2 linked regions of the Pelosinus fermentans DSM 17108 genome follow. The protein of the gene in region 1 binds, or shares a complex with, the protein of each later gene. Links are inferred from orthologs where the notes say so. Each region holds a gene or a part of one and is shown in the gene's direction. Other genes may lie near its edges.

Region 1 (3,297 bases):
ATGAGGTCAAGGAATTAGCCAAGCAAACATCAGGAGCAACAGATGAGATAAGAGCCCAGATCGAAGCGATGCAAGATAAAATGCAAGAGGCAGTACAAGCAGTAAATGGTATTACCCAGGTTATTGATGTAATGAATACGAATAGTAATAACATTGCAGCAGCTGTAACAGAACAATCTACTGTAGTGGGAGATATATCTTCTGCTGTGATTGTTGCTTCTGATAAGATACATCTGATCTCCAATGAAATTGGTGATATTGCAGAGAAATCCCGCCATGTAGCCCGAGGGGCTGGGGAAAGCACACAGGGAGTGAAAGAAATTGCTCATTCTGTCAGCGAATTGTCCTTAACAGCAGGGGAGTTGGCTAAAAATACAGAAGGTGCGTCGATAAAAATGAGTGAGGTAGCTAATACTTCCCAGAAAATCGCTGCCAACGTTGAAGAGATAGCCATTAGTATGAATGAGATCAATAAAGCCTCACATAACACAGCCAGCAAAGGAGTGGAGACCACTCAGGCTGCAGATGAGCTTGTCCTGGTTTCTGGAAAATTAGAAGAATTAGCAAAACGATTTCGAGTATAAAATCGACATTAAAAGAGTATAGAGACAATAAAAAGATATAGTTAGGGGGGATGATGATGAATGGACACCTATCTTCCCAGGCATTTCAATTATTTCAGAAATATATTGAAGAACACTGCGGCATTGTAATTCGAGATGAGAAAGCGTATTTGATTGAGAGCCGGCTTTCCAAGTTCTTAATACGATTTGGACTATCCAGCTTTGACGAATTATATAACATGCTGCGTCAGCAGAAGCAAGCCGCTTTGACAGAAGAAATTATTGATGCGATTACAACAAATGAAACATTATGGTTTCGAGACAAAACGCCTTGGGAAGTTCTAGAAGATCAGTTGCTGCCGAGATACATTGCAGCAATCAGGCAAGGTATGGGCGGAAAAATTCGTATTTGGAGTGCTGCCTGTGCTACCGGGCAAGAGCCCTATTCCATTGCTATGTGTATTGATCGTTATCTCCTGCGGCATGGAATTGCCGATATTACATTGAATCATTTCGAGATCGTAGCCACCGATATTTCACATACGGTTTTGCAGCTTGCTAAACTGGGAAAGTATGACAATATAACGATGGCTCGTGGAATGACCTTGGATTATCGGGAACAATATTTTCGCCAGGAAGGACGTACATGGCTGCTGGATGAAAGGATCAAAAACAGCGTTCAATTCAGGCAGTTTAATTTGCAAAATAGTTTTATAGGATTAGGATTTTTTGATTTGATCTTTTTTAGGTATGTAGCAATTTACTTTTCAGAAGCATTAAAAAAGGAAATCATCAAGAAAATTACGAACTCTTTAACTAAAGAAGGTGTGTTAATTCTAGGAAATTCAGAAGTGTTCCTGGATTATAACGAATACTTTGAAGCCGAGTATTATAAAAATGCTAACTTTTATACTGTGAGGGGTGGATGTTATGAAAATATTATCCGTAGATGACTCGGCCATCATTCGAAAAATTATACGCAGTGGCGTAGAGGTACTTGATTATGAATTGGTGGAAGCCGCGGATGGGATAGAGGCCTTAACCATTTTAGAGGAATCTTTTGAAGAAATTATTCTAATATTATTAGATTGGAATATGCCTGGTATGGATGGATTAGTTTTTTTAGAGAAAATTAAAAATACAGCATCTCTTAAGCATATACCCGTAATGATGGTTACTACAGAGAGTGAGAAAGAAAATATTATAAGAGCGATTCAGGCTGGAGCTATTAATTACTTAGTAAAGCCCTTTACCATTGAGGAACTAATGAAGAAAGTATTAGAATGTATGGGAGAGGGGAGGTAGCCTATGGAATTGCAGAAAGAATTATTTTTGCAAAAATGTTTAGCAGAGTCTGTTTCTGATGTTTTTAGCACTATGGTTGGAGTAGAACTCTGCCCGGTACAAGAAAAAGCAGCTGCTCCTAAAGGGTATAAAAGTGAAATTACAGGAGTGATGATGATTTTAAGTACCCATAATGCCTTGCTTTCCATAGCACTAAGCAAAAAAAATGCGGCGATGATTGTTTCCTTTATGACAGGCATTGCCTCTGTTGAATTGGCAGATGAAGAACTGTATGATGGCGTTGCCGAATTAGTAAATATGATAGCCGGCAGGGCAAAAGCCTTATTAGCAGGAACAGACTATCATTATCAAATCACACCTCCTCTTACCATTGTTGGTGAAAATCATTTCATTCTGTATAAAAAGAACGTATCTCAGCTCAGTATGGAATTTGAAGCCGGAGAAATAAAACTTCATTTAGATTTGACCTATTTATGAATGCAGGGAGTATAAGTTTCTACTGTTATATAAAAAAATAATGAACCGCGAAGACACGAAGAAATACAAAGGTCGCGAAGGGGTATTATAGCATTCACAGTTCTTTGTTTTCTTCGCATCTTCGCGTTTCAAATTGTTTTTAAGACTCTTAGTGTTTTTCTATTTTTTTTATTGACAGGAAAGAATCTTATTGATAGAATATAGTCATTGAATTGAGAATTAATATCAGAAACTCAATTACATACTTCACTGGCTATGTAACTACAAACTTCTTACATACAGCAGCTTATAACGTTTGAACAGCCCATTAGGGTATTTTTTTCAGTCCTGACATGATAATGAATATCGTTATCATGTCAGGACTGAATACAGGATGTATTCTCCATAAAAAATCAAAAGAATAAGCGAGTGTAAGTAAGAGGTTAAGGCAATCAAATAAAAAATGGGGGAATGAGTGTATGAAGAAGATTTCCGTTATTTATTGGAGTGGGACAGGTAATACTGAAGAAATGGCTAAAGCCATTGCAGCAGGCGCTGGGGTAGATGGAGTTTCGGTGAATTTACTTTCTGTGGATAAAGCGAGTAAAGATGATGTACTAAAATCTGATGCAGTAGCATTGGGTTGTTCTGCAATGGGCAATGAAGTATTGGAAGAAGGAGAATTCGATCCTTTTATTACGTCATTAGAAGGGGAAAATCTATCTGGGATTCCTTTAGTTTTATTTGGCTCTTTTGACTGGGGAGATGGTCAATGGATGAGAGACTGGGTAGAGCGAATGGAAGGACAAGGGGCTAAACTTGTAGATGAAGCCTTGACGATCCAAAACGCTCCTGACGATGAAGGACTTGCATCATGCAAAAAACTTGGAGCAAAACTTGCATCCGCTATCGCTTAAGGATAAAAAAACAATAAATCGCGAAGGTCGCGAAGAAATACGAAGAGCACGAAGGA
Region 2 (3,239 bases), 940 kb from region 1 along the record:
ACAAAAACCACCAATTCAGGAGAGGCTCAAATTGGTTCGGCAGGTACAGGGGGACGTGGTACATTTACTCCTGGCAGCTTGGAGATGTCCAATGTGGATTTGGCACAGCAATTTACCAATATGATTGTTGCGCAGCGTGCATTCCAGGCCAATTCTAAAATTATTACGACTGATGATAATATGTTGGAAGAACTTGTAAACCTTAAACGTTAATATTAAATAAGGGGGGTAGAAATCCCCCCCTTCTATAAAATTGGAGGATTTTTTATGATAAAAGTAGCGCGTCTTAAATCCCAAGAGGAATTTGTATTAAATGCGGAATTGATTGAAACAATTGAAGAAACTCCTGATACCGTAATTACCCTTACGAGTGGCAGAAAGTTGATTGTAGAAGAAACCATGGATGAAGTTGTGCGTAAAGTAATGGATTATCGCCGAGCTATTTTTGGTAAGTTTAGATAGATACCTATTGGTAAAGATATGATCTTTTTATCACGAATGAAAATTATATGATAAATAAAAGGTTTATTGTCATTTTAATAAGTTAAAGGATAAGTAGTAAGAGTTTGTAGTTAAATATATTAGTATTAAGTTAACTTAATGTACAGTCTAAAATGGGGGTGTAACAGTGGCTGATGGTCAAAAGAAGTTTCCGATGATGCTTATGGTAGGGATGATTGTGTTTGGTTTATTATTGGCTGGGGGAATTTCCTACTTTATTGCGACTAAAATTGTTGCTGATAAAGCGGTGGATAAGAAATCTTCCCAACGTGAACCAGGTGTTTTTGTAAAGTTGGGTGATGCAAAAGATGGGCTGCTGATTAATATTGGTGGTGCAAGTAGTGGACGTTACTTGAAAATTGGACTTATTGTAGAGTTAAGACCTGACAAAAAGGCTACTACAGCAGCTGCTACTGGAAAAATGCCTTCACCGGAAGAAATAAAACTTGCAGATACAGCTGTTTATGTATTACGATCTTTAAAAATCGAAGATTTTGATCCTCTCAAGCAAGAACAGTTAAAAGAACTTTTGAAAAATGAAATTAATAAGTCTTTTGGTGATGACCGCGTCTATGACGTATATATTACCAATTTTGTTTTGCAGTAGATTTAGAATGTATGCCGTATTATAATATGTAATAGAGTGGTGGAAAGGAGAGAACGTATTGGCAGGTTCAGATGTGTTATCCCAATCTGAAATTGATGATCTGTTATCTGCATTATCTACAGGTGTAGTATCAGCCGAAGAAATAAAAGATGAGCAGAAACAAAGAAAAATAAAAGTATATGATTTTAAGCGCCCAGATAAATTTTCTAAGGATCAAATTCGTACCTTATATATGCTGCATGAAAATTTTGCTCGTCTTATGAACACTTACCTTTCCGCACATCTTCGGACACTTGTACATATTGATGTAGCTTCTGTTGATCAATTAACGTATGAAGAATTTATTCGTTCATTACCGAATCCAAGTGTTATTGGTGTTTTTCAAATGCGCCCTCTTAAAGGGAATGCGATTCTAGAGCTGAACCCGAATGTAATTTTTTCAATTATTGATCGCTTATTTGGCGGTCCCGGCTTACCTCCCGCCAAAACAAGATCATTAACTGATATTGAAGAAGCGATTGTTAAAAGAGTAATAAACAAAACGCTAGAATGTTTTTCTGATGCTTGGAAGCAAGTGGTTGCGATTGAGCCCAAGTTAGAAATCATCGAATCCAATCCTCAATTTACTCAAATTGTTCCGCCTAATGATATGGTCGTTATTATTACATTACATGTGAAGATTGGTCAGGTAGAAGGATTAGTTAATATTTGTATTCCATATCTAGTACTTGAACCCATCATGTCGAAATTGACGACTACCTATTGGGTTGCTTCTTCCGTTGCGAAACAAGCATTGCCTGAGCATATTAATGCAATACAGCGTAAGCTAGAAAAAGCTTTTATTCCTCTATATGTAGAATTAGGAAGAACGACGGTTACTGTGCAGGAATTATTAGGTTTAGTAGTGAATGATGTATTGCAGTTAGAGAGTAAAATAGAAAATGATCTGAATGTAATTGTAGGTCAACGCGAAAAGTTTAGAGGGAAGCCAGGACTCTCAGGACATAAGGTTGCATTACAAATAACACAAGTAATTTCAGAAGGAGATGAAAATTATGACTGAAGGCTTTCTATCCCAAGACGAGATTGATGCCTTACTAAGGGGAGAAGCTACTTCATCCTCTTCAACACCTGAGTTATCCGCAATGGAACAAGATGCCCTTGGTGAAATTGGTAATATTTCTATGGGAAGTGCGGCAACTACATTGTCTGTATTGCTTGGACGCCGGGTATCTATTACTACACCACGTGTATCCGTTTCCAATTTAGAAGAGATCAAGGGGCAATATCCTTTGCCGTACTTGGTTATTGAAGTTGGATATACACATGGCATTGTAGGGACTAATGTTTTAGCGATTCGAGAACAAGATGCATTAATTATTGCAGATTTAATGATGGGAGGGGACGGACTCAATCCACCTACCGAATTAAATGAATTATACATGAGTGCTGTGAGTGAGGCTATGAATCAGATGATGGGTGGAGTAGCGACATCCATGTCAACTATGTTCCGGAAGAAAATCGACATTGCTCCGCCCAATGTAAATTTAATTGATTTTGCAGTTGCTTCCAGCATTACGAATGCTGTTGGAACCGATGATAATATTGTTCGTGTTGCTTTTCGCATGGAAGTTGAAGATTTAATTGATAGTGAAATTATGCAAATTTTACCGATTGATGTAGCAAAAGAAATGGTGGACAGCCTTATGAATGCCGTACAGCCACCACCAGCAGCTGCGCCAGTTGCAGAAGCTCCCAAGGCTGCAGATACATCGGCATCTCAGGACCAGACTGCAAAAGCCCAGCAGCAAGTGGCAGCTGCTTCAGTCGCAAAACAGCACATACAGCCTGTTAATGTACAACCTGTACAATTTGCTCCTTTAGTACAGGGGACGATGCCGGTCACGGATACGAATATTGATCTTATTATGGATGTGCCATTACAAGTGACGGTAGAACTTGGCAGAACTCGTAAATTAATTCGTGATATTCTAGAATTGGCACCTGGTTCAGTAGTAGAGCTGGATAAACTAGCTGGTGAGCCTGTAGACATACTAGTGAATGGGAAGCTGATTGCCAAGGGGGAAGTTGTAGTAATAGATGAAAATTTTGGTGTAAGAATTACTGATAT

The links.
Region 2: the proteins of FR7_RS05900 (region 1) and fliM are in contact, whole or in part, in a crystal structure (PDB 1F4V), measured with the Escherichia coli proteins. The link is inferred for Pelosinus fermentans DSM 17108 from one-to-one orthologs.

The regions. Positions count from the first base shown.
Region 1 is NZ_AKVN02000001.1:1,338,940-1,342,236, forward strand. Bases 220-3,180 are described here. They hold FR7_RS05900 (response regulator), read left to right. Parts: upstream 220-1,493; coding sequence 1,494-1,868; downstream 1,869-3,180. Other genes in these bases: FR7_RS05890 (methyl-accepting chemotaxis protein), read left to right, coding at 220-584; FR7_RS05895 (CheR family methyltransferase), read left to right, coding at 641-1,516; FR7_RS05905 (chemotaxis protein CheX), read left to right, coding at 1,872-2,345; FR7_RS05910 (flavodoxin), read left to right, coding at 2,804-3,180. In the rest of the region: more of FR7_RS05890, read left to right, coding at 1-219; more of FR7_RS05910, read left to right, coding at 3,181-3,241. UniProt on the Escherichia coli protein: Involved in the transmission of sensory signals from the chemoreceptors to the flagellar motors.
Region 2 is NZ_AKVN02000001.1:2,281,777-2,285,015, forward strand. The notes cover bases 266-3,168. They hold fliM (flagellar motor switch protein FliM), read left to right. Parts: upstream 266-1,166; coding sequence 1,167-2,171; downstream 2,172-3,168. Other genes in these bases: FR7_RS10320 (flagellar FlbD family protein), read left to right, coding at 268-462; FR7_RS10325 (flagellar basal body-associated FliL family protein), read left to right, coding at 629-1,108; fliY (flagellar motor switch phosphatase FliY), read left to right, coding at 2,164-3,168. Also shown: FR7_RS10315 (flagellar hook protein FlgE), read left to right, coding at 1-213; more of fliY, read left to right, coding at 3,169-3,239. UniProt on the Escherichia coli protein: FliM is one of three proteins (FliG, FliN, FliM) that forms the rotor-mounted switch complex (C ring), located at the base of the basal body.